2 regions of the Nocardia sp. GP40 genome follow, and region 2 is predicted to be linked to the other one. Evidence: predicted binding sites of a transcription regulator. Region 2 holds the regulator's gene; the other holds the start of a gene.
The links. The regulator HspR, encoded in region 2, represses chaperone genes until heat shock. The targets are predictions, from matches to a motif close to ANNTGAGTNNNNNNNACTCANNT.

Region 1 (15,986 bases), 250 kb from region 2:
GCCCACGTCACCGGTTCAACCCGTCGGCAAGCCGTGTGCTCCTGCGAGATTCGCGCCGTACAGGAGAACGGAGAGTCGGTGTTGTGCGCGGTCGCGCAGGGCACGGCGACGTCGGTGGAACGCACACTTCCCCGGTCGGACAAAAACCAGATCAGCGTACATATTCTGCCCGATTGACAACCGGGCAGAATCCCAAACTGAACGGCCTTGCGGGTTAGACGGCCGAGATGTCGAGGACGATCTTGCCCGTGGTTCCCGCTTTGGCGCGGAATGCCTCGGCGGTTTGCGGCAGGGGATAGATCGCGCCGACGCGGCTGCTTAGCCGGCCGGACTCGGCCAACCGGGCCAGTTCGGCGGGCTGGCGGCGGTCGGGTAGCCGAGGGAGTCGGGCAGCGGCGCGAGGTTGCGCGCCTCCACCGCGACATATTCGGCCGCCGCGCCGTCGCGCCGCCAATCAGTCGGGCCGAAGACCCGGTCACCGACGGCGAATCCCGCGGTGCCGTAGCCGAGGACGGTCACAACACCGACGACTTCATGGGTGGGATCGAGGGCGCGGTCGTGGCCCGCGCGGTCGAGCCAGGTGCCCGGCCAGTCCAGCTCGCCGGGGGTGAAGGCGGCGGCGTGGACGCGCACCGCCACCTCGCCCTCGTTCGGTCGCGGATCGGGGGCCTGCTCGAAGACGAGCCCGTCTATGCCGGTGCGCTGGTGAATTCTTATGGCTTTCAACGCTGCTCCGTTTCGGTCCGCCGGTGGCGGGCGGGTCAGGAATGACTCGGGCCGATGCCCGCACCGGATGTGATGATGGCGCCTGAGATCTCGTCCAGATCGGCGGCGGTGAGGTCGACGTCCGCCGCCCCGATCCAGCCGTCGACTTGCTCGGCATTGCGGGCGCCGACGATCGCGCCGGTGACGCCCGGCCAGTGCAGCACCCAGGCGATGGCGATATCGGCCACGCCGACTCCATGGCGGGCGGCCACGGGGCGCAGCGCATCGGCGAGAGCCAGGTTGGCGGACAGACCGGTGGTGAAATCGGCGTGGGCCGAACGCCAGTCGTCGGCGGGCAGCCGGGCCGCGCGCTCGGCGGTGAACGCGCCGCTGAGTAGACCGGACTGCAAGGGGGAGTAGGTGATCACTCCGGCGTTGTTGGCGTGCGCCCAAGCGATCTCGTCGGCCGCGGACCGGTTGATGGCGGAGAACGGCGGCTGGATGCTGTCGACGTGGGCGATCTTTTCGGCCTGTTCGATCAGGTCGACGGTATGGTTGGACAGGCCGATCGCGCGCACCTTGCCTTCGGCCTTCAGGTCGGCCATGACCTGCCAGTACTCCTGCAGCGGGGTGGCGTTGGGCGACACGGCGCCGAAGCCGCCACCGGCGTACTCCAGCGACTCGCCGGTGTCGGGATAGTGCACCTGGTACAGGTCGATGTGGTCGACCCCCAGCCGCCGCAGCGAGTCTTCGAGTTCGCGGCGCACGCTGGCGGGCTTCATGATCCGGCGAGGCGCGGCCGACGGATTCTCCGGGTCCCAGACCAAGCCGACCTTGGTGAAAATGTACGGGCGGTCGGCTTGCGGCAGGCCGGCGATGGCCTTGCCGACCAGTTCCTCGGAGTGGCCGAGCCCGTAGACGGCGGCGGTGTCGATCCAGTTGACGCCGGAGGTGATCGCGCGCCGGATGGCGGCCACCGACTCCTCGTCGTCGGTGGCGCCCCAGCCGAAGCGCCAGCCGGAGCCGGACACGGCCCAGGAGCCGAAACCGAGGCGGGTGATGTCCATGCCCGTGGTGCCGAGCGGGCGAATGGGCAGGCTGTCGGTCATTCTTTGTATCTCTCTATCGCGTGGAACAGGTGGAAGCTGTGGTGGCTCAGCGGAAGAGCCAGGTATGGAAGCGGCGAGTCAAGGCCGGCATGACGATCCACACCATGGCGGCCACCGCGATGGGGATCAGGACGGCCAAGCGCAGTGGTACGGCGAAGTCTTTCAACAGTGGCGCAGTGGCGGTCACGAGTGCGGTGATGATCGGGTAGATACCGCAGACGGTCAGTAGCCACAGTTTCCACGGCGTGGGCTTGGCGGGCGTTGTCATATTCAGGCGAGGCAGTCCAGCACCAGCCGGGCGGCTTCGGGCAGCTCGATGTGATCCTCCGGGTAGGCCCCGAGGTGCCCGCCCTCCGGCAAGACGACCGCGGTGGCGCCGAGTTCGCGCACCAGTACACCGATGTGCTCCAACGGATTCGGGGCGTTGACCGGGTCGTCGATGGCCGCCAACGCTCGGAACCGCGTGGCTCCGGCGCGGATTCGGGGCCAGTCGAATCCGCCCTCGAAGAACTCCGCCAGCAGGTCGTAGCCGACCTCGTGCACCGAGGTCGACACCAGCACCGCGCCGGCGAATACCCCGCTCGCGGGGTCGTACTGCTCGAGGAAGCGAAGGATGTTGACGGCGCCGACGCTGTGTCCGACCAGCACGGTGTCTTGGGCGGGTGCGCGGGACGCGGCCTGCGCCAAGGTCTCCCGCCAGGGTTTCACCTTGGGCGCCGCGGAGTCGGGCAGATCGGGAATGACGACCTGGTGTCCAGCCGCCTCGAGTTCGGCCCGGAACGTGGGAAACCAAACGCTGTCGCTGCGCGCCTCGAGTCCGTGGGATACGACGAGGGTGCTCATGTGATTCTCCATAGTGTCGGAAGGAATGTCAGAAAGGCAGGGCGGCGGGTGCGTCGGTCTGCTGCAACAGGCGCGACTGGGTGAAGAACCCCGGGTCCCAATGGCTGCCGAACCCGCTGTCGCGGAAGCTGCTGACCGGTGAGTACGGGTCCTCGTCCACGGTGTGGTGGTTGATCGGGTTCTTGCCGCCCAGCTCCAGCACCACCGGAGTGAGATGCCGGCCCGCCAGCTCGCCGACGATCTGTCCGACTCCCGTCTATCCGGTGAATCCCACGCGCCGGACCCGGGAGTCGGCGATCAAGGCCGCAACCACCTCGGCGGCGTCCGCCCGGTCGTTGGTGATCACATTCAGCACCCCGGCGGGCAGCCCGGCCTCGGCCAGCACATCGGCGAGGAACAGCCCGGAGGTGATCGGCGCGTCCTCGCTCGGGCGCATCACCACTGTATTGCCCACCGCCAGCGCGACGGTGACGGCCCGCACAGCCAGCACCAGCGGCGCGTTCCACGGCACGATGGCCGCGACGACACCGGCTGCCTCGTAGGCGATTGCGGACCAATCACCGCCTGCGGCGGACCCTATGGCCTCGAGGTTCGCACCGGCGGCAGCCTTCGTGGCCTCCTGCATCAGCCGGGCAGCGCCAATGATGTTGAACCGCGCCCACTTCGCTGTCCCGCCCGTCTCGCGGCGAAGTATTTCGGTGAATTCGTCGAGTCTGTCCAGCAGCAGCTGCGCTGCTCGATCCAGGACGGCCCGGCGTTGCGCGGCGGACGCGCCCGCCCAGCTCGGGAAGGCCTGCTGCGCCGCGTCGACGGCGCGGGCCACGTCCTCGGCACGGCCCGCGGCAATATTTGCGTATACCCGCGCGGTATAGGGATCGGTATCAGTGGTCTCGGCGCCGGCCGCCGCAGGCAGCTCGACGCCACCGATCAGCAGTCCGCGCCGAATAGCCTGTGGTGCATTCACTGCGAGACTCTCCGTCACTCGATGTTTGCCGAACACGCCAAGTTTTGCCACGTGTCGGAGGTTGCGGGAGGTCTGGATGCGCCAACCGCGGTGCAAAAACGTGCCACAGTTCACCGGAGGCTGTCAGGCGCCCCAGCGTTGTACCGCGCGTCGGGCGGACCGCCGATCCTCATAGCGAGGAGCGCGGCCTGTTCCGAACGGGTGAGTGATCCACCGGCCGCGGCGTTTTCATAGCGCCTGCGCCGGGCCCGGGCGAGTTCGGAGCGCCAGGTGGTGCCGTTCTCGGCCAGTCGTCGTTGCAGCGAGCGGCCGTCCCCCGTCCGCCCGACGAGCAAATCTTCCGTCGCGCAGCGGCACGCCGAAGTTCCGGGAGGCGGAACGAGCCGTGCGCCTCCCGAAGGAGTGCGCACGGCCCCTGACGCACCGATCAGGCCGAGGCCGCGAGGGCCCCGTACGCCGGCTCGGCGACCGGCTCGATGGCGTAGCCCAGGATCTCGGCCACGTCGGCGACGGGGCGGACATCCAGTGCGGCAAGCACTTCCGCGGGGACGTCGTCCAGGTCCGGCTCGTTGCGGGCCGGGATGAACACCGTCTTCAGTCCCGCGCGCTGGGCGGCGAGCAGCTTCTGCTTCACCCCGCCGATCGGCAGCACCCGGCCGTTCAGCGTGACCTCACCGGTCATGCCGACATCCGAGCGGACCTGCCGCCCGAGGGCCAGCGACACCAGGGCGGTGACCATGGTGACGCCCGCGGACGGACCGTCCTTGGGCACCGCGCCCGCCGGGAAGTGGATGTGGATGTTGCGATCCAGCACCGAGGGCTCGATCCCGATCTCCTCGAGGTGCGAGCGGACGTAGGTCAGCGCGATCTGCGCGGACTCCTTCATCACATCGCCCAGCTGCCCGGTCAGGGTCAGCGAGCGCTCGCCCTCGGCGGCGTTGGCCTCGATGTAGAGGACGTCGCCACCCGCACCGGTGACCGCCAGGCCCGTCGCCACGCCGGGAACCGCGGTGCGCTCCACCGAATCCGGGGTGAAGCGGGGGCGGCCCAGGTAGTCCTTCAGGTCGGCCAGTCCGATCACCAGCTGATCGGAAACCACCGGTACCGTGCCGGATTCGGAATTCAGCAGGGCTTCGTAACCCAGATCCGGGTCGTAGCCCAGTGCCTGCCCGTCGATCCCGATCTCACCCTCGGGCGAGACACCGGAATCGACAATTCCGGCACCGGCATTCGCAGCGGTCCGAATCCCCGGGTCCTGCTCGGACAGCTTGGTCGCCGCCTTGCGCAGCGCCTTGGCGATCAGGCGCTCCATCTGCCGCACGCCCGCCTCGCGGGTGTAGTTCGCGGCGATCTCACGCAGCGCCTCCTCGGTGATCGAGACCTCCTGTGCGGTCAGCGCATTGCGCTCGAGCTGGCGCGGCACCAGGAAGTCGCGGGCGATGGCCACCTTGTCGTCCTCGGTGTAGCCGTCGACCGTGATCAGCTCCATGCGGTCCAGCAGCGGGCCGGGGATGGTGTCCATGACGTTCGCGGTCGCGATGAACAGCGTGTCGGACAGGTCCAGGTCCAGATCCAGGTAGTGGTCGCGGAACGTGTGGTTCTGCGCCGGATCCAGCACCTCGAGCAGCGCGGCGGCCGGATCGCCCCGGAAGTCCGAGCCGACCTTGTCGATCTCGTCCAGCAGCACAACGGGATTCATCGATCCCGCCTCCTTGATCGCGCGCACGATGCGCCCGGGCAGCGCGCCGACGTAGGTGCGCCGGTGCCCGCGGATCTCCGCCTCGTCCCGCACGCCGCCCAGGGCCACGCGCACGAACTTGCGACCCAGCGCCCGGGCCACGCTCTCACCGAGCGAGGTCTTGCCGACACCGGGCGGGCCGACCAGCACCAGCACCGCGCCGGAGCCGCGTCCGCCCACGACCTCGAGCCCGCGCGCGGCCCGCCGCGAGCGCACCGCCAGGTACTCGACCATGCGGTCCTTGACCTCGTCCAGGCCGTGGTGATCGGCGTCCAGCACCGCCCGCGCGGCCGAGACATCGGTCGAATCGGTGGTCTTCACCGTCCAGGGCAGTTCCAGCACGGTGTCGAGCCAGGTGCGGATCCAGCCCGCCTCGGGGCTCTGATCGCTACCGCGCTCGAGCCGGTCGACCTCGCGCAGCGCGGCCTCGCGGACCGACTCGGGCAGGTCCGCGTTCTCCACGCGGGTGCGGTAGTCGTCGGCGCCGTCGGGCTCGCCCTCGCCCAGCTCCTTGCGAATCGCGTTGAGCTGCTGACGGAGCAGGAATTCGCGTTGGGACTTCTCCATCCCCTCGCGCACGTCCTCGCTGATCTTCTCGGCGACCTCGGCCTCGGCGATGTGATCCTTCGTCCAGCCGATCAGCGCGGTCAGGCGCGCGGTCACATCGGGGGTCTCGAGGATTTCGCGCTTCTGCTCGTCGGTCAGGTACGGCGCGTAACCGGCGGTGTCGGCCAGGGCCGAGGGATCGGTCAGCTTGTTGACCGCGTCGATGACCTGCCAGGCCTCGCGGCGCTGCAGGACGGAGACGACCAGCTTCTTGTATTCGGCCGCGAGCTCCTTGGTGCGGCCGTCGGTCGCGGGGGTCTCGACCGGCTCGGCCTCGACCCACAGGGCCGCGCCCGGCCCGGTCACGCCGTGGCCGATCTTGGCCCGGTGCTCGGCCTTCAGGACCGCGGCGGGCGCGCCGCCGCGCATCCGGCCGACCTGTTCGATGGTGGCGACCACGCCGAAGGCGGCGTAGCCCTCGGCCAGGCGGGGGGCGAGCAGCACGGCGTCCAGCCCCGCGGCCCGCGCGGCGTCGATGGCGGCCTGCGCCGACTCGTCGAGCTCGATGGGCACAACCATGCCCGGCAGCACGATCGGATCGGTGAGGAACAGCACCGGCAGGTTCTGTGGTGTAGTCACGTTCGACCCTTTCCAAAGTTGAGCGATACCTGCTCAACCCCGGACCCGGCGGTTCTGTTCCGAACCCGTGTTCACCGACCGCGAACAGGTCAGCGATCCAAAGTTGAGCGTCACCTACTCAACAGCGATCGTCCGTGGATTGTTCCGATCTGAACATCCGGAGATTACAGATCGGGCCGACCGGCCCCCTCGCACGCCCGGACCTCTACCCTCATGCGATTAGGAGGTGCTGACTCATGTCGCCACGATCGGGTCTGACGACGGACCGGGTGGTCCGGGTCGCGGCCGAACTCGCCGACGAGATCGGGTTCGACAAGCTCACGCTCTCGGCGGTCGCCCGGAGGTTCGGGGTGAAGGACCCGAGCCTGTACGTCCACGTGCGCAATGTGCACGATCTGCGCGTGCGGGTGGCCCTGCTGGCCAGCGCCGAGCTGAACGAGCGAATCGGATCGGCCCTCGAGGGGCGGTCCGGCCGGGACGCGCTGGTCGCCTTCGCCGACGCGTACCGGTCCTACGTGCTGGATCATCCGCAGCGGTATGTGGCGACGCAGATCCCGATGGACCCGGCCGAGGTGGCCGAGGAACCCGCGCTGCTGCGCAGCATCGAACTCACCACCGCCCTGCTGCGCGGCTATGACCTGGGCGAGGCCGAGGGTTTGGACGCGGCGCGCCTGTTGCGCAGCACATTTCACGGATTCGCCACGCTCGAGGCATCCGGCGGTTTCGCGCACTCCCGTCCGGCCGAAGCGTCGTGGCCGCACATTGTCGACGCGCTGCATCTCACCCTGACGAACTGGCCGTCCTACGCGTAGGCAAGGCGTCGCGCCGGATCACCCTGGCCGCGAACCGTGTCAGGGTGCGGAGAGTTTCACGACGTGGGGAGAACAACCGATGCCGCCGCACGTATCCCGGTGGGCGCGAGCGGGTTTCGAGGGTGGAAGGGATTCGTCGTGAAGGCCGTCATCGTGTGCAGGTCGGTGTCGCACGGCAATACCAGGAAGGTCGCCGACGTCATCGGTGAGGTACTGGGGGCACGCGTCGTCGATCCCGCGGAGATCGATGCGACCGAGCTTCCTCGTGTGATTCGAACCGCGGCGGCACATCCTGATCCGTGCTACCGGGGCGCACTCGGATTCGAACTTCCCGGGTGCATTCGGGCCCGATCGCCGCGCAACGGGGCGGCATCTGCCCATATATTTCGGGCCGGTGTGATGAACAGTCCGTGCACCATCAGCAACGTAGGCGCATAGGGAGCGTGGCGCGTTCGGCCGAATCGCCGTACGGGGCCATCGTCCGGGCGGCGAGTATCCGACCGGCGGCACCGACAATGTAACCAGTGAAATCTACTGGGCGACAGCATGATCGGTTGTCATAGCAGTTTCCACGACGACGAGTTGCACGGCGTCCGGAGTCGATCCCACCGCCCTGCGGATCGGCGTTCGGACGGTTGACACCTGCGCCTGAGCGCCCATTCGACGCCGCGCCGAGGTCCTCGGTGCCGGATAAAATGTAGCTGCACGGTTTCCGGCCCCGGCGATCGTTGTTCAGCACAGGGGAGCCCGAGCGGATGGATCACCCGAGTAAGGGGATCGGCCGGCGCAAGGTGCTATTCGCCCTCGCGGGCTCCGTCGCACTCACCGCGATGACACAGCCGATGCAGGCGGTGACTATCGCGCGGAAGGCGCCGACAGGGCCCGAAGGCCCCGGGGAGCGGGCGCACCTGGCGGAGCGGGCGATCATCGAACGTCACGTGCACATGCTCTGGGGGCAGTCGGGGATGCGGCTGGGCACGCTGCACTGGCCATCGTCGCTGCTGGATCAACTGCTGCTGGCGCGATGGTGCTACTGGTGGCAGGCCCACCTGCTCGACTGCGCGATCGACGCCGCATACCGCGCCCGCACCCCCGAACGCATCGACCGGATCGGCGACCTCGCGCGGGGCATCCACACCCGCAATCTCACCGGCTGGACCAACGGGTACTGCGACGACATGTCGTGGCTGGTCCTGGCGCTCGAACGCGCCGACCGGCTACTGGGCGTCCGGTTCGGCGACGCCGTTCCGAGGCTGCGAAACGCCCTGGTCGACGGCTGGAATCCGGCCGTCGGCGCGGTGCCCTGGAAGATCGGCAACGACTACTACAGCACCTCCGCGATCGGCCCGACCGGCATCGCCATGGCGCGCCTGGGCAATGTGCCGCGCGCCGCCCAGCTCGCCGACTTCCTGAACACCCGGCTGCGCGACGCCGACAGCGGCCTCGTCCTCGACGGTGTGCACGAACCGAGCGGGCAGGTGAACCGGGTCCTGCTCACCTACTGCCAGGGCGTGGCCATCGGGCTGGAAACCGAATTGGCCGTCCGCACAGGCGATTCGGGTCATCGCGACCGCGCCGCGGCGCTCGTCGCCGGGACCGCGGACCGGCTCACCACCGCCGGCGTCATCGCCCCGGCCGCCGGGAACGACTCCGGCCTGTTCATGGGCATCCTCGCCAGATACCTCGCCCAGACAGCCCTGGCCCTGGGCGACACCACCGCCGCGAGGATCGTGCACGCCTCCGCCCAGGCGGCCTGGGCCAACCGCGCCGAGGTGGACGGGCTGCCGCTCTTCGGCGCGGACTGGACCCGCCCGGTAGCCGCACCCGGTAGCCTGATGACCCTCCCCGACCTCACGGACCCGCCCACGGGATCCGCGCCGAACCTCACCCGCGACCTGTCGATCCAGCTGAGCGCATGGATGCTGCTCGAGGCGGACTATCAGCTCACCGCCGCCGGACGCTGAGTCCCCGGCTTCCGGCGGAAGCGGGGTATTGCTGGTTGCCGGAATTACCAAAGATTATCGAGATTGAGCAATTCACCTGGATCAAGCGCAACCGGAAACGGTGCGTCGATGTGGAGCTTTTCACCGGCATAGAACGTCACCGGCCGACCGTATGCCCCGTCCACCAGCGAGTGGACTGCGATTTGGGGACGCGGATCCAGATCGATAATCCAATACTGCGGAATCCCGGTCTCTGCGTATTCGTACAGCTTGTCGACTCGCTCGGTCTGCTCGCTACCGCTGCGCCGCGAGACAACCTCGACCGCCAAAAGAACATCGCGTCCGTAATAGGTACGCATCCCGGTCTCCATGGCGACACGCGCGGCCTCACCATCTATCACCGCGACATCGGGTTTGCGGACTCCTGCCGAGGTGGAGATATCCATAGGTGCTTGAATGTAGACCTTGGCACCAGCACTACGTGCAGCCGCTCGGAAGTAATCCCTCAGGGCATCGGCGACCCTGTCGTGCAGAGGGCTCGGTGACAACGGAATCAACCACCCGTCGGCAAGCTCGTACCCCTTGCCCTCATCGGGCATAGCGTCCAGATCGTAGATCGTGTACGGCCCGAAGACATGGTCATGGGCAACACTCACGGCGTCCGGCGTCCTTCCTTTCGGCCGACTTCCTCCCGTCCACAGCGTACCCGTCGACACGGCACGCACAGGGTCCTCGGCGCCCCCGCTCCCCGCGGAAAACGTGTTGCTGACTTCGGCACTGTCCGACTACTTCTATCGTTGACGGCATGGGGTCGGTGTGCCGGAACGCGGTGGCCCGCGCCGAGAGGAGCATGGGTGAGCACGGGGCATGACTGGCGGCAGGCCGGGTTCGTGCTGGCGATCGTGGGCGCGTTGATCGCGGTGCCCGCGGTGCTGGCGGCGGTGGTACCGACGCGGGGGACTGCGGTGGGGGCGGGGGAGAAGATCGTGCTCAGCGCGCCGGGCGAGGCACCGGACACCATCGAATTCACCGGGATCGACGGGTGGACGCGGCGGCCGACGGGGGACGATACGACCGCGGTGCTGGACGGGCCGAACCGGCGGGTGCTGCTGGTGAATGTCGTCAACGGGGTGACCGATTTCGACGCCGCGGCGCGGTGGCGGCAGAAGGTGCTGGGGGTGCAGGCCTTCGACGTGGTCACCGACAACGAGCAGATCGGCAATACGCACGGGTTCTCCGGGCCGACCTGCCACGGGACGACCCACCCCGGCGTGTGCGCGGTGCTGGGCAATCACAATCTGGCGGTGTCGGTGCTGCTCAGCGGGCAGTCGTCGATGTCGGATCTGCTGCCGGTGATCTACTCGCTGCGGGCGAAGTCGTGAACGGCCCCCACGTCCCGGGAGGCGGGTGGCCGCCGCGGGTCGCGATGCCGAACCCGATGCCGGTCGCCAGGCCGCAATATCAGTACGCGGGCCCCGCCGGACCGAACCCGTGGTTCCTGCCCCGCTCGGCTCTGTGGTGGATCTACTGGCTGGTCTGCCTCGGCGGCCTGGCCGCGCTGGTGTTCCAGCTGCTGCCGGCCGCGGTGCTCACCTGGTCCGGGATTCTGGTGGGGTTGCCGTTCGCGGTGGTGACGCTGCTGGTGATCGCGACGCTGATCCTGTGGCTCGATCTGTTCCGCGCGCACGTGCGGATCGTGAACGTGCTGGCGATGGGCTTCGTGTGGGGTGCGGCGGGCGGCACGGGCATCGCAATGTTCGCCAACGACAACATCACTCGCATCATCCAGAACGTGTTCGGCGACGCGTTCGCGGAGAACTGGCAGGCCCCGATCGCGGCCACCATCGTCGAGGAGAGCCTCAAGGGCCTGGGCGTGTTCACGGTGGCGTGGCTGAGCCGTCCGCTGCTGACCCGGCCGATGCACGGACTGTTGCTGGGCGGATTCACCGGGCTCGGATTCCAGGTCATCGAGGACATCACCTACGAGGCCAATGCGGGATTGCTGTCCGCGCAGGGGGATATCGGCAGCGCGCTGATCGTCGGGGTGCTGCGGCTGTTCACCGGATTCGTCTCACACTGGATGCTCACCGGCATCGCCGGGATCGGCATCGTCACGGCGCTGGGCGCGCCGGGATGGTCCCGGGCGCGGCGTGCGGTGGTCTTCGCTATCTTCTATTTGCTCGGCGCCGCAATGCATTTCGGCTGGGACTCGCCGACCTCCGACGATTCGGGCCTGGGCGGTACCCTCCTGAAGGGCGTGCTCTTCGTCGTCATCTTCGTCGTGGTCTACCTGTGGGTGGTGCGCACCGAGCAGCGCTGGTTCCGCGCCCTGGTCGACTTCGTGGCAGCGCAGCGGATGGCCCCGCCGGACGAATTGAACACCTTGGTCTCCCGCCGCGCGCGGCACCGGGCCCGCAAGGCGCAGCGCGTGCCCCAGCGGATCGCGCGACTGCGGCGGCACGAACTGCTCGACTGGGCGCAGGCCGTGGACGCCCACCTCACCGCGACCGGCGGTGCAATACTCAGCAGGCCGACCGGTTCGATGATCACCGAGCCCGGCGCCCGCTGAGCTCACCGACCGCCCACTCGTGAGGAGCACCCGACCATGCTTGCCGCACGCCTGCATCTCGGCGCCGAACGCCGCCTGGAACTCGACGAGATCCCGACCCCGGAACCCGGCCCGGATCATGTGCTGATCAAGGTCGAGGCCGCGGGCGTGTGCCTGTCCGATGTGCATCTGATCGACGGCACGCTGACCCCGCTGTTCCTGGGGGGCGACGTGGTGACCCTCGGGCACGAGGTCGCGGGCACGGTGCACGCGCTGGGACCGGGCGTCACCGCGGCGAAGGTCGGCGACCGGGTGCTGCTACAGGCCGGCGAGCGGCGCGAGGAGCAGGTGTTCACCCGCGGGGTCGACTACGACGGCGGCTGGGCTGAATACGCCCTGGCCCGCGTGGACACGCTGGTGCCGATCCCCGACGATCTCCCGTTCGAGCAGGCCTGTTTCATTCCGGACGCGGTGTCCACGCCGTGGGCGGCGATCACCGCCACCGCGCAGGTCCGCCCCGGCGAGGCGGTCGGCGTGTGGGGCGTGGGCGGGCTCGGCGCACACGGCGTCCAACTGCTGCGGATGATGGGTGCGGCGCCGATCATCGCGGTCGACCCGCTGCCCGGCGCCCGCGACCGCGCGCTCGAATTCGGCGCGGACCTGGCCTTCGATTCGGCCGACGCCGCTCTGCGCGGCAAGATCTTCGCCGCGACCGGCGGTGCGGGACTGGCCGCGGCCTTCGACTTCGCCGGGGTGGCCGCCGTGCGCGAGCAGGCCATCGTCTGCCTCGGCGCGCGCGGGCGACTGACCCTGGTCGGCCTGACCAACAAGCCGATCACCATCACCGGCGGCACCGCGTTCAGCTTCTTCCAGCAGCAGCTGCGCGGGCATTACGGATCGGAGCCCGAGCACGTCACCGAACTGGTGAAACTGCAACGGCTGCACCGCATCGACTTCGCCCGCTCGGTGAGCGCGGTGGTGCCGCTGGCCGATGCGCACAAGGCCGTGCACGCCCTGGAGGCCAAAGAGGGCAACCCGATCCGGATCGTGCTGAAGCCATAAACGGGGATGGCACGCCGCCGGGCTTGCGGGGTGGGTAAGACGAGTGCGCGTCGGGCCGACCGGGTGGGTGAGGACTAGGGTGAGAACCTCGGTGCCTCGATATCTCAGCACCAGCTCGGCACAGCGTTCGACCACAGAGGGGGACCCCAGATGACGACGGTCGCCGGCGGGGTCTTCATCGACTGGGAGACTCTCACCCATCAGACCAAATTCGTCGTCGACCTGGTCAGTTTCCCGATCTTCAGCGCCGCCGCGGGCTGGCTCACCAACTGGACCGGCGTGCTGATGCTGTTCTGGCCGTTGCAGTTCCGCGGCGTCCGGATTCCGGGGCTGACGGTGCTGTATCCGTACTTTCCGCGGCGGGTGCAGGTGCTGCCGACGTTCTCCGGAGACGGCCGGCGGATCGGCTTCCAGGGATTCATTCCCGCCCGCGCCGAGAAGATGGCCAGCATCTGCGTCGACATGGCGATCATGCGGATCGGTAGTCCCCGGGACTTCATTCACGAACTGGATCTGCAGGGCATCGCGGACTACATCGCCGAGACCGCCCGCCCGCAGGTGCCTGAGCTGGTCGACAGCGTGATGCACCGGGAGAACCCGGAGCTGTGGCGGGCGGTGCCCCGGGCCGCGCGCCAGCTGCTGTACCAGCGGGTCGAGCGCGAGTTGCCCGCGCTGTGCCGGCGCGCGTTCGAGCAGCTGGGCGACAACGTCGATCAGCTCATCGACATCAAGATCTTCGTCATCCGTTATCTGCGCGAAAACCCTTACATCCTCGAGGATCTGACCACCACCATCGCGGCGCCGGAGCTGCGCTTCATGGTGCGCGTCGGCCTGCTGGGCGCGCCGTTCGGATTCCTGCTGGCGCTGTATATGAATGTGCACAAACACATTTCGGTGATCGGCTGGATTCCGGGCTGGGTAGTCGTGCTGGCGGCCGCGGCCGCGATCGGCGTGCTGGTCAACGTGATCGCGATCAAGATGGTGTTCGAGCCAGGAGATCCGCAGCCGCGCTACAAATACCTGTGGAAGCAGGCGCTGCTGGCCAAGCGGCAGCCACAGGCGGCCGGCGATCTGGCGCACATCCTGGCCTACGAGGTGCTGACGCTGCCCAATCTGGCCGGCGAACTGCTGGAGGGCCCGAACGGCGACAAGACCTATCAGATCGTGGAAACGCTGATCGCCGAGGAGATCCATCGCCAGCTCGGCATCACCACCGGCGTGGTCCGCGCGGCGTTCGGGCGCCGGCAGTTCGACAACCTGAAGACGGGCGCGGCCGGCGCCGCGGTGGGCCTGGCGCCGTCGCTGGTCGCGGACGAGGCCTTCACGATGGAGCAGGCCAAGAAGATCGAGGAGTTCGCCGCGCGCAAGTTGCAGCACCTCACCCCGGGCGAGTTCATGGAGATGTTCTACGCCTCGGTCGAGCAGGACGCCTGGCTGCTGTATCTGCACGGCGCGGCGCTCGGGCTGGTCGTGGGCGCGGTCCATCTGATTCTGTTCGGCTGGTAAACGCCAACGTTTCACGATAAACAAGCACTCATGCTTGCATTTTTCCGGGCGCGTTTGCGATGCTGGGTCGATGGCTGACCTGGTGACACTTCTCGACGACTTCGCGGCCGAATGCGCCGATCTGGATGCGATCGTCGCGGCGCTGCCCGCCGCGGAGTGGGCATTGCCCACACCCGCGCCCGGCTGGACGATCGCGCACCAGATCGGGCATCTGGCGTGGACCGACGACGTCGCCGCGCTCTCGGCGACCGACCCCGACGCCTTCGCCGAACTGGTGCGCCAGGCCCTGCCCAAGGCCCTGACCTTCGTCGACGAGGGCGCCGAGCAGGCCGCCGCGACCCCGCCCGCCGAGCTGCTCGACCGCTGGCGCCGCGGGCGATCCGCGCTCGTCGAGGCGCTGGGAAAGGTTCCGGCCGGGGTCAAGCTGCCCTGGTACGGACCGCCGATGAGCCCGTCGTCGATGGTCACCGCTCGCCTGATGGAGACCTGGGCCCACGGTCAGGACGTGGCCGACACGCTCGGCATCACCCGCACCCCGACCACGCGGCTGCGCAGCATCGCCCACATCGGCGTCCGCACCCGGAATTTCGCCTACACGGTGCACGAACGGCCCGCTCCCGCCGAGGATTTCCGGGTCGAACTGACCGCGCCGGACGGCGACCTGTGGACGTGGGGCCCGGAATCGGCACCGCAGCGCGTGACGGGAACGGCCCTGGACTTCTGCCTGCTGGTGACCCAGCGCAGGCACCGAGACGATCTGGCCCTGCGGGCGAGCGGCGCCGATGCGGACGAATGGCTCGGCATTGCCCAGGCCTTCGCCGGCCCCTCGGGAACGGGCCGGGCCGCGGGACAATTCGCCTGATACGAAGACAGGCGGGCGAGCGCCGACTTGGTTCGCGCCTGCCTGATGCCGACCGGACGCCTTTGGCCGGAAGCTCCGTGTTGGCAGTCGAAGCAGGCGCTCGCCTGCCGGTTTGCTGATTACCCTGTCTCCCACAACTGGAAACACGCGAAATAACGAGAATTTGACGTGCGTGCCGCATGACGGGCCAACGGGGGCGCCTGACGGCAGTGGGGCGATTCACCACTGCCGCCAGGCTTTTGGGGAGGCCGAGCTCAGAAGAGGGTCAGAGCATCGGCCGGTTCCGGTGCGGGCCGGGAGGATTTCGGGCGCAGGGCAACCTTTGCGACGCCGGACGCGAGCGCACGGTCGACCTGCACCCCGGGCTGGCCGACCAGGACCCTCGGATCCACAGGCTCGACCACCGGAATGGGCTCTGTCGTCGGCTCGATCACCGGGATCGGGTCGGTCGGCGGGGCCGGGTCGATCGGCCGAGCCGGATCGCCCAGCGACAGCGAGGGGAGGTCGGAAATACCCGTCGCGTTCGCATCGGGTGCGGCCTGGGCCTCACGGGCCGCGGCGCCGGCGAGCTGATCGGCCTGCTCGTTGTAGTAGTTGCCGACATGGCCACGGACCCAGCGGAATCGGACCGGGCCGGGGCGGGTGCAGATGGCGCGGTCGATGTGCCGGACCAGTTCGACGTTCTTCACGGGGCCGCCCGTGGAGGTGC
Region 2 (15,986 bases):
ACCCGGGGTGGCCGGAGGGGTGCACACGGCGAAGCCCCTCGCCTCGCCGAAACCCTGCGTGCGAGCCTGAGTCATCCCGAGAACCTCTGTCGTTGGAGAATGCGCGGTCGATCTGTGTCGGTGTTCGTGCTGACCTACCGAGCCTGTCGGTTGCTGGGGAGTCGTCGTTACCGGTCTTCTGGCCCTTTTGCGTAACAATGCGCGCGATGAGCCCGCTGACGTCGCAGGACCTCACCGCGAGGGTAGCCGTGGTGGTGGAGCCGGAAATCAGGGCGTAAGTGCCGCGGCAACCGGGTCGATCAGGATCTTGGCGTGCAGGTCGGGGTGGGCCAGGGCGGTGAACGCGGCCTCGACGCCGCCCAGCCCGACCGTGCCGGTGATCAACGGGGCCGGATCGACCCTGCCCTCGGCGATCATGTGCAGGGTGTCGCGGAATTCGCCCGGGTCGTATCCGAACGCGAAGCGCAGTTCGATCTCCTTGTTGATCGCCATCGCGGGGTGGAACTCGTCGGGCTGCATGCACACGCCCACCACGACGATCCGGGACCGCGGCGGGGCGGCGGTGATGATCTGGTCGATGATGCCGGGCACGCCGACGCATTCGAATACCACCGGACCGGCCGGGCCCCGGTCGAGGGTGTGCATCAGCCGGAACAGGTACCACCACGGCAGATTCGGGATGCGCCGCAGGCGGTCCATCGCGTCGAAGCCGAGATTCAAGATGTCGGTGACCCCCTGGGCGCGGCCCCCGCGCGGCCCGGCCGTCCAGGGCGCCTCGATCGCGGGATCGACGACGGCATCCGCACCGCAGCGGGCGGCCAACTCCCGGCGTCGGGGCGAGAAGTCGCTGGCAACAACGGTTTTCACCCCCGCGGCCTTCAGCATCGCGATCACCGCCAGGCCGATCGGCCCGCAGCCGATCACGAACGCGACCTGCTTCTTACCGACCCGGCCCTTGCGCACCGCGTGCCAGGCCACGGCCATGGGCTCGGTGAGGGCGGCATGGTCGGCCGACAGGCCGTTCGGTACCGCGAAGGTCATCGATTCCTGGGCGATCACCTGTTCGGCGTACCCGCCGGGCGCGGCCGCCGAGAGGCCGGTCAGCTGCGGTTTTTTGCCATGCCGCAGGATCGGCAGCGCGACCACCCGGGTGCCGCGCGGCCAGCGGCGATGGCAGCCGGGCCCGTAATCGGCGATCTCGCCGCAGAACTCGTGGCCCAGCACCACGCGCTGATCCGAGCGCATGAATTCGTCGTACCCGGTCGCGGCCGCGAGGTCGGCGAGCTCGTCGCAGTGCACCCGCGCGTGCAGGTCGGACCCGCAGATCCCGCATCGCTCCACGGTGATGAGCACCTGCCCCGGGCCGGGCTCCGGCGTCGGGATGTCGGCGACCTCCAGCTTGCTGTTCGAACAGACCACCGCCTTCATACTGCGAACCGTACCCCGCCTGTCCGGCCCGGATGCCCGGTTCGCGGGACTGGCCGGAACCCTCCGGCCGCCCGTTCCGGCGCGCTGGGTCGTGCGAAGCGGGCGACTGTCGTAGCTGTGATGCGCATCACATAAATCGGGCGTCACGGGCCCGCTGAATCCTGTGTCCAACCGGATGTAAGCACGTCAACCGGAAGGATTTCCGCGATGCCCGCCATCGATCTGCTCGACTCCTACATCAACTACACCGATATCGGCACCGGCGCCGTCCCGGTGGTTTTCCTGCACGGCAACCCGACCTCGTCGTACCTGTGGCGCAACGTCATCCCGCACGTCAGCGGCGAGACCCGGGCGCTGGCGCCCGATCTGATCGGAATGGGTAATTCGGGTAAGCCGGACATCGCCTATCGCTTCGCCGATCACGCGCGGTACCTGGATGCCTGGTTCGACGCCCTGGGCCTGGACGAGGTCGTCATCGTCGGGCACGACTGGGGCGGCGCGCTCGGGATGGATTGGGCGGCAAGGCATCCCGGGCGGGTACGCGGCATCGCGGTGATCGAGACGTTCCTGCGACCGCTGAGCTGGTCGGACCTTCCGCCCCAGGGTGCGGAGCTGTTCCGCAGCTACAAGACGCTCGAAGGGGAGCGAAAGGTGCTGCAGGAGAACTCGTTCATCGAATTCAACCTGCCCTTCGGCGCCAAGAGCCTCACCTCGGCGGATCTGGATGTGTATCGCGCGCCCTACCCGACCCCGGAAACCCGCCGGCCGCTGCTGGCGTGGCCGCGGGAGTTCCCGATTCATGGCGAGATGCCCGATGTCGTGGCCATTGTCGAGAACTACGGCAGTGTCATGGCGGCTACGCCCGAGATTCCCAAATTGGTCATGGGTGTGGAGAACGGCGTGGGTCTGGGTGCGCCGGAGGCGATCGCATGGGCGGTGGCCACATTCGCTGCGGCCGAATCGGTTTCGGTCGGCGCGGCCGGGCATCATGCCCCGGAGGACCAGCCCGATGCCATCGGTGCGGCCGTGGCGGACTGGCTGCACAGGCACCGGCTGCTCGAATCCGCCTCGGCGAAAAAGGTCGTGTCGCACTGAGCCGGGCGGTCGGCACGCACCGCGAGCGCGGCGGCCCGGGTGTTCGGGGCCGCCGTCGGCGGTGACGCTCACTTGCCAGGTGTGCCGATCCGCCGAACGATGGTGGAGTGGATATCGAATCGGTGGCCGACCCGGAGTCGGGGGAGGCCGAACTGGTGGCGCGGGCCGTGGCGGGCGAGCGTGCGGCGGTGACGGAAGTGGCTCGTCTGCTGCAGGATCCGCTGTACCGGCTGGCGCTGCGCATGACCGGCCGCGTGCCGGACGCCGAGGATGCCACCCAGGAGATCCTGTTGCGCGTGCTGGAGCGGCTCGGCACCTGGCGCGGTGAGGCCAGGCTGTCGACCTGGGCCTACCGCATCGGGGTGAACTACCTGCTGAACCTGCGCCGCCGCAGCCCCCAGGAGGCCGCGCAGGTCTCGCTCGACGACTTCGCCGCGGATCTGCGCAACGGGCTGGCTGCCGACGACTACCGGGGACCCGAGGCGACCGTGCTCACCCACGAGGTCAGGCTCAACTGCAGCCAGGGCATGCTGCAGTGCCTGAGCCGGGACGAGCGCGTCGCCTTTGTGCTGCACGACGTCTTCGAGCTCGGCTCGGACGAGGCGGCCTGGATCACCGACACCACCCCGGCCGCGCATCGCAAGCGTCTGGAACGGGCCCGCAAACGCCTCGGCAACTTCGTGAACTCCGCCTGCGGCCTGGTCGACCCGAAGGCCCCGTGTCGCTGTGCCCGCCGCGTCGAGCGCGCCGTCGAGCTCGGCCGCATCGATCCGCGCCGCCCGGCCTATGCCACCCACCCGGTCACCGCCGGTGGCCGCACCACGGCGGAAGCCGAACAGCAGATGATCCGGCTGCACGACACGGCCGCGATATTTCGCGCACATCCGGACTATGCCGCACCCGAGGCGCGCAGGGATGCCGTCGCCGCCCTGCTCGGCTCGGGGCGTTTCCCCATGTTGAACCGGCCGCGCGACTGAATCCCGCGCGCGGCGGACGAGTGACCCGAGACCGGGTATGCCGGCCGAAGAGGAAGGCAGGTGCGAGATGAGCCGAACCGATATCGTGCGAGAGCTGCTCGATCGCGCGGGCACCAGCTACGCGCGGCGGGCCGGCATCGAGCCGGCCGACAAGCCCGCGCCTCTGTTCCAATTGCTGATGCTCGCCGAGTTGCTGAGCATCCGGATTTCCTCGGAGATCGCGCTGCGCGCGGTCAGGGAGCTGATCGCTTCCGGGTACACCACCCCGCGGCACGTCGCGGCGGCCGACTGGCAGGACCTCGTCGACGCGCTCGGCCGCGGTCATTACAGGCGCTACGACGAGTCCACAGCCACCCGTCTGGGCGAAAACTCGACGCTGCTGCTCGAGCGTTATCACGGCGATCTGCGGCGGTTGGCGAAGGAGGCCGACGGCGATCCGGGCCGTCTGGCCGAACTGTTGCAGCAGTTCAAGGGCATCGGCCCGGTCGGCGCGGACATCTTCCTGCGGGAGATCCAAGACGTCTGGACCTGGGTGCGGCCACACTTCGACGACCGGGCCAGGCAGGGCGCCAGGCGGCTCGGGCTACCCGACGATCCGGCGAGTCTGGACCGGCTGAGCTCGCCGGGCCACGATGCCGAATTCGCCGCCGCGCTGGTCCGCGTCACCCTGGACCGCGATCTGGCCGACACGGTGCTGGCTGCGGCCGGATAGTGCGCGGCCGGTCCGGACCCTCGTCGAGGCGGTCCGGGCCCCGCCGGCCGCCGCTCACCGATCCGGACCCGGCGCCGTTGCGGGATCGATGTGACGCGGACCACTGCTGACCAGGTGGTTTCCGGCGATTCGGTCACCTGGTGGAAAATTCTTCGGCCGTTCGGGAATGGACGAGACGTGCCGCTCGTTGAGCTGATCGACGCAAGATTGAGCGCGTGAGACTCAAGTTTATGTTTGACTCGTACCCCTCGCGGGTGCAGGATTGAGTCGACCACGCTCAGTGTTGCGCAGGACCGTGCTCCAGGCGGTGTTCGGGGTGAGGTCCGGTGGCCGCCGCCCGGCGGCCACGGCAGGCATTTGCCCTGCATCGACACATATACGTTCGTCATACAGGAGGAATCACAATGGCTCGTGCGGTCGGTATCGACCTCGGGACCACGAACTCTGTCGTCGCCATTCTCGAAGGCGGCGAACCGGTCGTTGTCGCCAACTCGGAGGGATCGCGGACCACTCCGTCGATCGTCGCGTTCGCGAAGAACGGCGAGGTGCTGGTCGGCCAGCCGGCGAAGAACCAGGCGGTCACCAACGTCGATCGCACCATCCGCTCGGTCAAGCGCCACATCGGCACGGACTGGAACGTCGACATCGACGGCAAGAAGTACACCCCGCAGGAGATCAGCGCGCGCGTGCTGATGAAGCTCAAGCGGGACGCGGAGGCCTACCTCGGTGAGGAGATCACCGACGCGGTCATCACCGTCCCGGCGTACTTCGAGGACGCGCAGCGCCAGGCCACCAAGGAGGCCGGCCAGATCGCGGGCCTGAACGTTCTGCGCATCGTCAACGAGCCCACCGCCGCGGCCCTGGCCTACGGCCTGGACAAGGGCGACAAGGAGCAGACCATCCTGGTCTTCGACCTCGGTGGTGGCACCTTCGACGTCTCGCTGCTGGAGATCGGCGAGGGCGTCGTCGAGGTCCGCGCGACCTCCGGTGACAACCACCTCGGTGGTGACGACTGGGACGAGCGCGTTGTGCAGTGGCTGGTCGACAAGTTCAAGGGCACCAGCGGCATCGACCTGACCAAGGACAAGATGGCGATGCAGCGGCTGCGCGAGGCCGCGGAGAAGGCGAAGATCGAGCTGAGCTCCTCGCAGAGCACCTCGATCAACCTGCCCTACATCACCGTCGACGCGGACAAGAACCCGCTGTTCCTGGACGAGCAGCTCACGCGCTCGGAGTTCCAGAAGATCACCTCCGATCTGCTGGACCGCACCCGGCAGCCGTTCCAGTCGGTCATCAAGGACGCCGGCATCTCGGTCTCCAACATCGATCACGTTGTGCTCGTTGGTGGTTCGACCCGTATGCCCGCCGTTTCCGAGCTGGTCAAGGAACTGACCGGCGGCCAGGAGCCGAACAAGGGCGTGAACCCGGACGAGGTCGTCGCCGTCGGCGCCGCCCTGCAGGCCGGCGTGCTCAAGGGCGAGGTCAAGGACGTCCTGCTGCTCGATGTGACCCCGCTGTCGCTGGGCATCGAGACCAAGGGCGGGGTGATGACCAAGCTCATCGAGCGCAACACCACCATCCCGACCAAGCGCTCGGAGACCTTCACCACCGCGGACGACAACCAGCCCTCGGTGCAGATCCAGGTGTTCCAGGGCGAGCGCGAGATCGCCTCGCACAACAAGCTGCTGGGCTCCTTCGAGCTGACCGGCCTCCCGCCGGCCCCGCGCGGCGTGCCGCAGATCGAGGTCACCTTCGACATCGACGCCAACGGCATCGTGCACGTCACCGCGAAGGACAAGGGCACCGGCAAGGAGAACAAGATCAAGATCCAGGACGGCTCCGGCCTGTCCAAGGAGGAGATCGACCGGATGGTCAAGGACGCCGAGGCGCACGCGGCCGAGGACAAGACGCGTCGCGAGGAGGCCGAGACCCGCAACCAGGCCGAGTCCCTGGTGCACCAGACCGAGAAGTTCATCAAGGACAACGAGGACAAGGTGCCCGCGGACATCAAGGGCAAGGTCGAGGAGGCCATCGCCGGCGCCAACGAGGCGCTGAAGGGCACCGACATCGCGGCCATCAAGACCGCGGTGGAGAAGCTGGCCACCGAGTCGCAGGCCCTGGGCCAGGCGATCTACGAGGCCTCCGCGGCCGGCGACGCCTCCGACGGCGCCGCGGGATTCGGCGGAGCGGCCGGCGCCACCGGCCAGACCGCCCCGCAGTCCGATGACACGGTCGTGGACGCCGAGGTCGTCGAAGAGCCGGAGAAGAAGTGACAGAACACGGCGCCGGGCCGATCGATCCGCAAGGCCCGGAACAGGAACCGATCACGATCTTCGACAATCGCAAGGTCGATCCGGTCACCGGTGAGGTTCGCGAGGCCGCGGCGGCCGATGCCGCCGCGGCCCCCGCGCCGGAGCCCGCGCCGTCCGGCGACGATTCCGTCGCCGCCGAACTGGCCGAGCGCACAGCCGATCTGCAGCGGCTGACTGCCGAGTACGCCAACTACCGCCGACGCGTCGAGCGCGACCGCAAGGCCGCGATCGACACCGCCAAGTCCGCGGTGGTCACCGAATTGCTCGGTGTGCTCGACGATCTGGATCGTGCCCGGGCCCACGGCGACCTGGAGTCCGGCCCGCTGAAGTCGGTGGCGGACAAGCTCGCCGAGGCCCTGCAGAAGCAGGGGCTCGAGCAGTTCGGCATGGAGGGCGAGCCCTTCGACCCGACCTTGCACGAGGCCGTGCAGCACGAGGGCGAGGGTCACGATCCGGTGATCGGAGTCGTGATGCGCAAGGGTTACCGGTTCGGTGACCGCGTGCTGCGGCACGCGCTTGTCGGAGTCACCGACGGGGTAACGGATCTGGTGACGGGTTCACCGAACGTTGGCGCCGATGGCGACGACATCTGAGCAGCAGCAGAGATCTATAGAACCCGACTCGGGCGGTGGGGCGGGAGAATGTGTAGAGCACAGAAAGGAGGAGATGCCCCGTGAATCGTGAGTGGCTCGAAAAGGACTTCTACAAAGAGCTGGGTGTTTCCTCCGGTGCCTCCCCGGACGAGATCAAGAAGGCCTACCGCAAGCTGGCCCGTGACCTGCACCCGGACAAGAACCCGGGTGATGCCAAGGCCGAGGAGCGGTTCAAGGCTGTCAGCGAGGCGCATGCCGTGCTGTCGGATCCGGAAAAGCGCTCGGAGTACGACGAGGCCCGGCGGCTGTTCGCCAGCGGTGGCTTCCCGCGGGGCGGGGGTTTCTCGCCCGGCGGCGGCTACACGCAGGGTGGATTCAACGAGTTCAACCTGGGCGACATCTTCGGCGGCGCGCAGACCGCCGGCGGCGATGGCGGCCTGGGCGACATCCTGGGCGGCCTGTTCAACCGCGGCGGCACGCGCACCTCGTCGCGTCCGCGTCGGGGCAGCGATGTCGAGACCGAGACGACCCTGGGCTTCCGCGAGGCCGCCCAGGGCGTGACGGTCCCGCTGCGGATGACCAGTCCGTCGCCGTGCACCACCTGTCACGGCAGCGGCGCCAAGCCCGGCACGAGTCCGCGGGTCTGCCCGCACTGCAACGGAACCGGCGTCATCAGCCGGAACCAGGGTGCGTTCGGATTCAGCGAGCCGTGCGAGGACTGCCGTGGCACGGGGTCGATCATCGACGACCCGTGCGTGGACTGCCGCGGCACCGGCATCCAGAACCGGACCCGCACCATTACGGTGCGGATCCCGCCGGGGGTGCGCGACGGCCAGCGAATTCGCCTGGCGGGTCAGGGCGAGGCGGGCCTGCGCGGCGCGCCCGCGGGTGACCTGTTCGTCACCGTGCACGTCGGCCAGGACAAGGTCTTCGGCCGCAACGGCGACGATCTGACCCTGGTGCTGCCGGTCAGCTACAGCGAACTGGTGCTCGGCACAACGGTTTCCGTGCCGACGCTGGAGGGCCGCGTCGGGGTGAAGGTGCCCGCGGGCACCGCCGACGGCCGCACCCTGCGCGTGCGCGGGCGCGGTGTGCCCAAGCGCACCGGCGGCGCCGGCGACCTGCTGGTCACGGTCAAGGTGGCGGTGCCGCCCAAGCTGGACGACAATGCCACCGAGGCGCTACGGCAGTATGCGGAGGCGGAGAAGGCCGCCGGGTTCGATCCGCGAGCTGGATGGGCAGGTGCGTAATGTCCGGTCACGCAGGGGCTCCGCCCCCACCCGGTGAAGACAGGGGTCGAGCGAGCGCCGAGTACTTCGTGATCTCGGTTGCCGCCCAGCTGGCCGGAATGCACGCGCAGACGCTGCGCACCTACGACCGGCTGGGTCTGGTGACGCCGCACCGCACCTCGGGCGGCGGTCGGCGCTATTCGAATCGGGACGTGGAGCTGCTGCGCGAGGTGCAGCGGCTGTCCCAGGACGAGGGCGTCAACCTGGCCGGTATCAAGCGGATCATCGACCTGACCAATCAGGTCGAGGCGCTGCAGGAGCGGGTGGGCGAGCTGACGGCCGAGGTCGAGCGGCTGCGCTCGGCCTACCGGCCCGATCTCACCCCGCCGCAACGCAGTACGGCCCTGGTGGTGTGGCAGCCGCGCAACAAGCGCCGGTAACCGGCGAAACATCCACCGAGACAGCGCCCCTGGATCCCAGGGGCGCTGTCTTCGTATCGGCGGTGCAGGACGATGAGGCCGGCCAACGCGCGGACCGAACCGAATCGCCCAGGGACCGCAGCCGAATCCGTCTACGCTGGAACTATGCGATCCCGGTTTCGAAGGTCCGTCCTCGCCGCGCTCGCCGCCGCGGCATCGACCGTCTTGATGTGTCCACCGGCTCCGGCCGCCCCGCCGATGCGGCCGGCCGCGGGCCTCCCGTCGCTCGGCCCCGGATTTCTCTGGGGCGTGTCCACCTCCGGCTTCCAGTCGGAGGGGCATGCGCCCGACAGCAATTGGACGCGTTACGTCGCCGCGAACCCCGCCTACGACAGACTGCAGGACTCGGTCGACTTCTACGACCGCTACGACTCGGACATCCACGCGGCCGCGGCGATGGGGGTGCGGGTATTCCGGATCTCGATCGAATGGGCCCGGCTCGAGCCCGCGCCGGGAGTGTGGGACGAGGGCGCGTTCCGCCACTACGACGCGGTCGTCGCGAGCATCGAAGGGGCCGGGATGCGGCCGATGATCACGCTGGACCACTGGGTGTACCCGGGCTGGGAGGCCGGCCGGGGCGGCTGGCGCGCTGCGGGCATGGTCGGCGACTGGCTGGACAACGCGCGCAGGGTCGTCGACCGCTACCGGTCGCGTAATCCGCTGTGGGTCACCGTGAACGAGCCGGTCGCCTACGCCGAGCAGGAGGCCCGGCACGGCGCCGCGGACCCGAACCGGATGCTGGACCGAATCGCGCAGGTGCACAACGCCATCTACGACTACATCCACCAGGTGCAGCCCGGCGCACAGGTCACCAGCAACCTCGGCTACGCCGCCGGTGAGGAGGCACGGGTCAACGGTGGGATCGTCGACCGCATCGCGAACCGGCTCGACTATGTCGGGATCGACTACTACTTCGCCTACGATCCGGCCTCGGCGTTCCTCGACGGCATCTCGCAAGCCACCGGGTCGGCGATACCCAGCATCTCGAGCGCGCGGCTGTCGGATCTGCCGGTGCGTCCCGAGGGGATTTACTATGCGCTGCAATACTATTCGCGACGGTTCCCGGGAAAGCCGCTCTACATCGTCGAGAACGGCCTGCCGACCGACAACGGCCGCCCGCGCGCGGACGGCTACAGCCGCAGTGATCACCTGCGCGACACCGTGTTCTGGCTGCAGCGTGCCAAGGCCGACGGCATGAACGTCATCGGCTACAACTACTGGAGTCTCACCGACAACTACGAATGGGGCAGCTACGCACCCCGATTCGGCCTCTACACCGTGGATGTCCGGACCGACCCCACGCTCACCCGTCGCCCCACCGACGCCGTCGGAACCTACAATCAGCTCATTGCCGCGGGCGGCGTCCCGCCCGGCTACCGGCCGGTCCGCGCCCCGTCCCTGTGCATCCTGGTCGATCCACCCGCCAGCTGCCTTTCCGCGGTCGGTGGGCCGTAACCCCAACGGGCGCACCGCTCACGCAATACGCGCACGAACTCCGGGATGCCGGCCTCCCGCACCTCGTGTAATACCGGGCCGAGGTAGACGGCGGCAGGCTCACCCGGGCGCGCGGGCCGCGTGACCGCTATTCGAAGGTCTGACCGAGATGCGCTCGGCTATCGGGGAAATCGCCATCGTGGTACCGGATCGGGCGCTGAGGTAGTTCGCCGCGTGATGGGCCGGCCGGTCGTCCTCGTGCGCGCGGTTCGCAGGACTGCGTTTTGTTGCGAGATATGTGCTGTGCTTGCAGATGGAAGAGATACACAGCGCGGGTGAGACATTCGTGCCGAAGTTGTCTCGAGGTGGCTCGAAGCTTGCCAGCCGCGCGTGCCGAGCGGAGGGGCGGGGTCGCGGTCCGAGCTCTCGGCGGTTGCAGGATGATCGCTGCAAACGTGAGGCTTGCAAAATGAATACTGGTATTTCGCTGAGGGTTTGGCCGCTATCACCCGGCGTGTCCCTGGTAAACGGTCTGTTTCCATGGGGCTATACGCGCCCTATCCTGGTTTTTGGGGAATTACATTCCCGTTGTTTAGACGACCAGTTCCGTTGCTGGCAAACCTCGCCTACACTCGGTCTCCATCGGCTGCTGTCGATTGACCGCCAGTGCACCACCCGCGGCCAGGCTCTTGCTCGAGTGTGAAATGGGGTTGTGAGACAAATGGATTCGCAGACCATCGCATTGATAAGAACGACGTTCAAGGCGGTTGCTGCGAATGAGTCGGGGCCCGAAAATCTGGCCCGCTCGTTCTACGCGATCTTGTTCACCGAGCACCCGCACATCCGTGACTTCTTCCCCGCGGCCCTGGAGGCCCAGCGCGACCGGCTGGTCAAGGCGATCGGCTACGTCGTCGACGAACTCGAAGATCCGGACAAGCTGCTGCCCTTTCTCGCGCAGCTCGGCCGCGATCACCGCAAGTACGGTGTTACCGCGGAACACTATGCGGCCGTGGGGAAATCGTTGACCGTCGCGCTGCGCGCCAATGCGGGCACCGAGCTGTGGACCGACGACGTCGATCGCGCCTGGGACGAGGCCGTCGAGCTGATCGCCGGAACCATGATGGCCGCCGCCGAGCAGGAGGACACGCCGCCGGTGTGGACCGGCACGGTGATCGAGCGCCGCGAGACGCTCAGCAATCTGGCCATCGTGCGGCTGCAGCTGGATCAGCCGATGCGGTACGCCGCCGGTCAGTACATGAGCGTGCAGATTCCCGCGCGCCCGCGGATGTGGCGGTACCTGTCCCCGGCTGTTCCCTCCAATGACAACGGGGAGATCGAGTTTCACATCCGCAGCGTCACCGGCGGCTGGGTCAGCCCGGCGATGATGCGCACCGCGGTCGGCGATCAGTGGCTGCTGGGCTCGCCGCTGGGCGGGCTCGGCGTCCCGCGCAACACCCGCCGCAAGATGCTGATGGTCGGCTGTGGCACCGGAATCGCCCCGCTGCGTGCACAACTCATGGCGATGACGCAGCGGCGATCCAACCCGAAGGTGCATCTGTTCGTCGGCGGGCATCATCCCTGCGACCTGTACGACCTGGAGATGCTGAGCTCGCTGGCCGTGGCCAACAAGTGGCTGACCGTCACGCCCGTCGCCGAGAGCAATGAAAACCCCTGGTGGTACCTCGATTCCGGGGAACCCTCGCGCGAGCTGCCGGGCCTGGACCCGCGCCGGGTCGGCCAGATCGGCAGGGTGGTGGCGAGCTACGGGCCCTGGGCGGACCGGGACGTGCAGATCGTCGGTTCGCCGTCGATGGTGCAGACCACCAAGTTCCGGCTGATGGCCGCGGGCACCCCGGGTGCCAGCATCCGGCACGACCCGTTGTTCTGAGGGGAGGATGTGTTCCGGCAGAGGTGATTCCGCCGTTTCCGCGAAGGTCCGGGACTGAGCGCGAGCCTCGTACGACGGCCCGATACGCATCACGTCGAGCTGCTCCGCCAGGCCTCGCTCAGCGAAAGCCCACTGTCCTGTCTATAACCCCCCTCAGGCGGCGGTTTCGCCTTCTACGCCACCGGTCCGGGACCGGGACGCATACCGATGTGGGACCGGCTACTTAGGTATTCACGCTACTTCGAGACGGGACGAGGGAACCGTCGAGGAGGTGCGCTGGTCGTGGTGTGTTGTCTGTTGCTGGGGGGATTGATGCTCCTCGGGCCCGAGGTCCGGAACGTGTGGCGAACGGTTCGGGGCCGCAGTGCGTCCCGTCCCGTTCGTGCGGTGCTCGCCGAGGTCGGCGTCGCCCCGGAACTGGTTGTCTCCCGAGTCGCGGAGGCGTTATGAGCTCGGCGGTCGATACGAGCGCGGTAGTCGAGGGTAGCTCCGCGCCTCGCCTGCGAGGACCGCTGGTCTCGCGGTGGTGGACGCGCACCGTGTCCGTGGTTGTGGTGGTGTGGGTGGTCGCGGCGGTAGCCCCCGCCGCGCTGGGGCTCTCGATCCCCTGGCGTGCCTTCGGCGCCGGACTGATCGTCCCCGGTGCCGGGCTGCTGGTCGCGATGCCTTCGCCGCACGATCACTTCGGCGCGGCGATGATCGCCGGGCATGCCGTACTCATTGCCGTGGAGATCTGCCTGGCCGGATTGGCGCTGCGCGGCCATCGGGCATTGGCGGCCGTGGGTGTTGTGGTCCTGTTGTCGCTGTTGGCCGTCGGTGTGTGGATCGCGCCCGCCGTTGTTGTCCTCGTCAGCCACGTCATGGCCTTCTTCGGGGTCCTGCTCGCCGCCGGCTGGGCGTACATGTTCCGGTCCATCGCGCGTTCGGACTATGTAACCCTGCCCGCGATCGTGGTCGTGTCCGCGGCGGTCGGCGCCGGGCTCGCCGGGTACCACGGCGACATGGCCGGTGGTGACATGGCCGGCTCACTGTCCTGGTTCGGCTGGGCCGCACTGCTGATCGCGCTCGGCGGCACCGCCGCGGGCATGATCCGCGAACTGGTCCGGCACAAGGCCGCCCAGCGCGTCGGCGCCGAGCGCGCACAGTTCCTCCGGGAACGGCAGACCCCGGCACGCACCAACCCGGTGCCGCTGCGCCAGCCCGCCACCGCGCCGGTGGTGTCGGAGGCGACTCCGGATCAGCTCGCCCTGACCCGTCATCTGCTCAGCATTGCCATGCAGCCGCTGGAGGACTGGCACGGCTTCGACGACGAGGGCCCGGGGCCGCTGCAGCAGTACCGATACCAGCTCAACGCGCTGGGCTGGGCGCTGTCGATGTACAACTACGCGCACACCCCGGCTCTGGCCGGTCCGCTGCACACCGCGCAGCGCAACTTGATCGACCGTATGCAGGACACCAAGGTCTGGGGCTACTGGTACTGGGAAAACCTGTTGGGCAACTGGGACATCCGGCGTCGCAGCGACCCGATCGACGTCCCGCAGAACATCATGTTCACCGGATACCTCAACCTGCAGCTCGGCATGTTCGAACAGGCCACCGGCGACCTGCGCTACCGCGACCCGGCCGCGCTCGAGTTCCGGTGGTCGCGGGATCGCTCGGTCGCCTACGGCCGCGACGCGATCAACGACATCGTCCTGCGCAACTTCGGCGGTGAGCTGTGCCTGTGGCCGTGCGAGCCGGTCCCGGTCGGCCGCTCGCGCACCCGGGGGCTGGTCTTCCCCTACTGCAACGCGGTCAGCGCGGCCGGCCTGGCCATCTCGGACGCGCTGTACGGCACCGGGCACGCCGCCGAGCTGGCGCCGCGCCTACGCCATGCCCTCGAGACCGAATTCACCGCCGCGGACGGCGATATCGTCACCTTCCTCGTCTCCGGCCTGGGACTGACCGCCCGGGCCTTCCGCGGACCGACCACGACGGCGGGCATCTCGGCGTTCCTGGTCACGCTGCTACCCGAACTCGGTTGGCGCGCCTGGGAAATCCTGCGCCGGGACTGGCTGGAAACCGGCCGCTACCTCGAATCCGGTTCGGCCGGTAAGGAATCCCCGACCGCCGAGGACTGGGGCTCGCGCTCGGCGACCAACGCGGAATCGCTCGCCGCAGCGATGCTGCTGGCCAACGAATTCGGCGATCAGGACTGGCACGCGGAGCTGTGGCGCGCGGCGGTCGATCAGCTGGGCTTCGTCGAATCCGCGGACCGGCCCGGCGTCCGGGATTTCCGGGCTGCCTCGGTGCACGCGAACGGCATGCTCGGGATGGGCGGGCTTGGACGCCCGTTCGCGTTCTCCGACATGATGTCCGCCCCGCGCCCCCGGTCCTGGGACCTGGGCCCGCGGATCGTCGAGGTGCCGTATCCGGACGTGATGGTCGCCCGTGCCGTCACCGACGGCACGGGTCTGGACGCCGTCCTGCGGCCGGGCCTGCAGCCCGGGCGATTCGGGCTCGTGCTGGACGGGCTGCAGCCCGGGCGGACCTATGTCGCGCACGGCGCCCACGAACCCTCGATCCGCGCCGACGATCACGGCGCCGCCCGCATCGTCGTCGACCTGCACGACCGGACTGTGATCGAATTGAGGCCGGTGTGACCGAGCGCAGCGAGGGCACCATGACACAGCCAGCCCCGGGCACGGCGGAGCCGAGCGCCAGCGAGGTGGAGCCGTGACAGATTCGCCGATCGCCAGTGCTGGCCAGCGAGTGGCGCTGTACTCGTCCGAGTTCGCCGCCGATCCGCACGCCAGCTATCGCCGGATGCGGGAGACCTACGGCTCGCTCGTGCCGGTGGAGCTGTCCCCGGGCGTGCCCGCGACGCTGGTCATCGGCTACCGGGCGGCCGTGCGCATCACATGCACGACCCCGATCACTTCCCGGCCGATACGCGCCGGTGGCAGCAGAGCATTCCCGACGAGTGCCCGGTGAAGCCCCTGATGGAGTGGCGTCCCAACGCCATTCGCAGCGCCGGCGCCGAGCACACGCGCTACCGGCGCGCCAACGTCGCCGCCATCGAGGCCGTCGACCTGTAGGGCACGACGCGCGTGGCTTCGGGCCCGCGTGGGGTGTGGGCGGCGGTGAACACCACCGTCTGCCCGTCCACCAGGGTCTTGAACCCGCAGACCTCGATCACCTGGTGGTCGACGAACACTGCGGGGCCGGTGTCGGGGGTCAGGAACCCGAAGCCCTTCTCGGTGTTGAACCAGGCGACCTGCCCGTGTTGCCAGCGCGCCGGTTCTTCCTGCTCGCGGGTGCGTGGGTGGTGCCGTGTGGTCGCGGTGCGGGCCGACCCGCCCGGGGTGCTGTGGTGGTCAGTGGGCGGGGCCGTAGTCGGAGTCGTCGTCGCGGTCGTCATCGAGGTCCAGTGGGGTGATCCAGGCTTGGTCGATACGGTCGGTGAGGTCGGCGGGGTCGATCACCGCGCGCACTGCTTCGGGCGGCGGGCGCAGCACGGTGGTGTCCAGGCCGATGTGGCGGTCGTCCTCGCGGACGAGGATGTTCTGTTGGGCGCGGTCGAAGTCGCTGCCTGCCGGGGTGGCGGGCCAGGTGCTCATCACGATGAGTCCCCTTCCTTAAGTCGGAAAGGCCGGGTGAGCCCGGAAGTCCTGGGCGCTGACCGGGCTCACCCGTCGGCGGATGGATTGTGAACGTGAGGTTGTCGTGGTGCTCCCGCGCGGGACGCGGCTCGTGCCTGCCTGCAGATGCCACCCACAGTGGCTGTGCACGCGCTGGACGTGGTGTCCGGCGGCTGGTGCCGGTGTGCAGGTCCTTGCCGGCCGGGCCGCCGTCCCGAT

Region 1: lon (endopeptidase La) is a predicted target of HspR. The motif match lies at 6,646-6,668, and genes of this name have one in related genera.

What each region holds. Positions count from the first base shown of each region.
Region 1 is NZ_JBNPVW010000002.1:581,271-597,256, reverse strand. Features, by position in the region: gene ABH933_RS07320 (PaaI family thioesterase) at 1-177, shown strand, start outside; gene ABH933_RS07315 (hypothetical protein) at 215-340, opposite strand; gene ABH933_RS07310 (alcohol dehydrogenase catalytic domain-containing protein) at 319-726, opposite strand; gene ABH933_RS07305 (aldo/keto reductase) at 762-1,814, opposite strand; gene ABH933_RS07300 (hypothetical protein) at 1,861-2,082, opposite strand; gene ABH933_RS07295 (alpha/beta fold hydrolase) at 2,085-2,657, opposite strand; gene ABH933_RS07290 (hypothetical protein) at 2,686-2,862, opposite strand; gene ABH933_RS07285 (aldehyde dehydrogenase family protein) at 2,914-3,621, opposite strand; gene lon (endopeptidase La) at 4,049-6,484, opposite strand; gene ABH933_RS07275 (TetR/AcrR family transcriptional regulator) at 6,781-7,356, shown strand; gene ABH933_RS07270 (glycoside hydrolase family 76 protein) at 8,112-9,320, shown strand; gene ABH933_RS07265 (Uma2 family endonuclease) at 9,365-9,955, opposite strand; gene ABH933_RS07260 (hypothetical protein) at 10,154-10,681, shown strand; gene ABH933_RS07255 (PrsW family intramembrane metalloprotease) at 10,738-11,868, shown strand; gene ABH933_RS07250 (zinc-binding dehydrogenase) at 11,905-12,909, shown strand; gene ABH933_RS07245 (hypothetical protein) at 13,060-14,415, shown strand; gene ABH933_RS07240 (TIGR03084 family metal-binding protein) at 14,486-15,277, shown strand; partial or broken gene ABH933_RS07235 (ribonuclease H family protein) at 15,813-15,986, opposite strand, start outside.
Region 2 is NZ_JBNPVW010000002.1:827,841-843,826, forward strand. Features, by position in the region: gene ABH933_RS08385 (zinc-binding dehydrogenase) at 268-1,428, opposite strand; gene ABH933_RS08390 (haloalkane dehalogenase) at 1,636-2,523, shown strand; gene ABH933_RS08395 (RNA polymerase sigma factor) at 2,631-3,500, shown strand; gene ABH933_RS08400 (endonuclease) at 3,568-4,212, shown strand; gene dnaK (molecular chaperone DnaK) at 4,617-6,485, shown strand; gene grpE (nucleotide exchange factor GrpE) at 6,506-7,117, shown strand; gene dnaJ (molecular chaperone DnaJ) at 7,198-8,367, shown strand; gene ABH933_RS08420 (heat shock protein transcriptional repressor HspR) at 8,367-8,786, shown strand; gene ABH933_RS08425 (family 1 glycosylhydrolase) at 8,931-10,280, shown strand; gene ABH933_RS08430 (globin domain-containing protein) at 10,981-12,147, shown strand; gene ABH933_RS08435 (hypothetical protein) at 12,594-14,789, shown strand; gene ABH933_RS08440 (hypothetical protein) at 14,863-15,120, shown strand; gene ABH933_RS08445 (cold-shock protein) at 15,179-15,547, opposite strand; gene ABH933_RS08450 (hypothetical protein) at 15,504-15,746, opposite strand.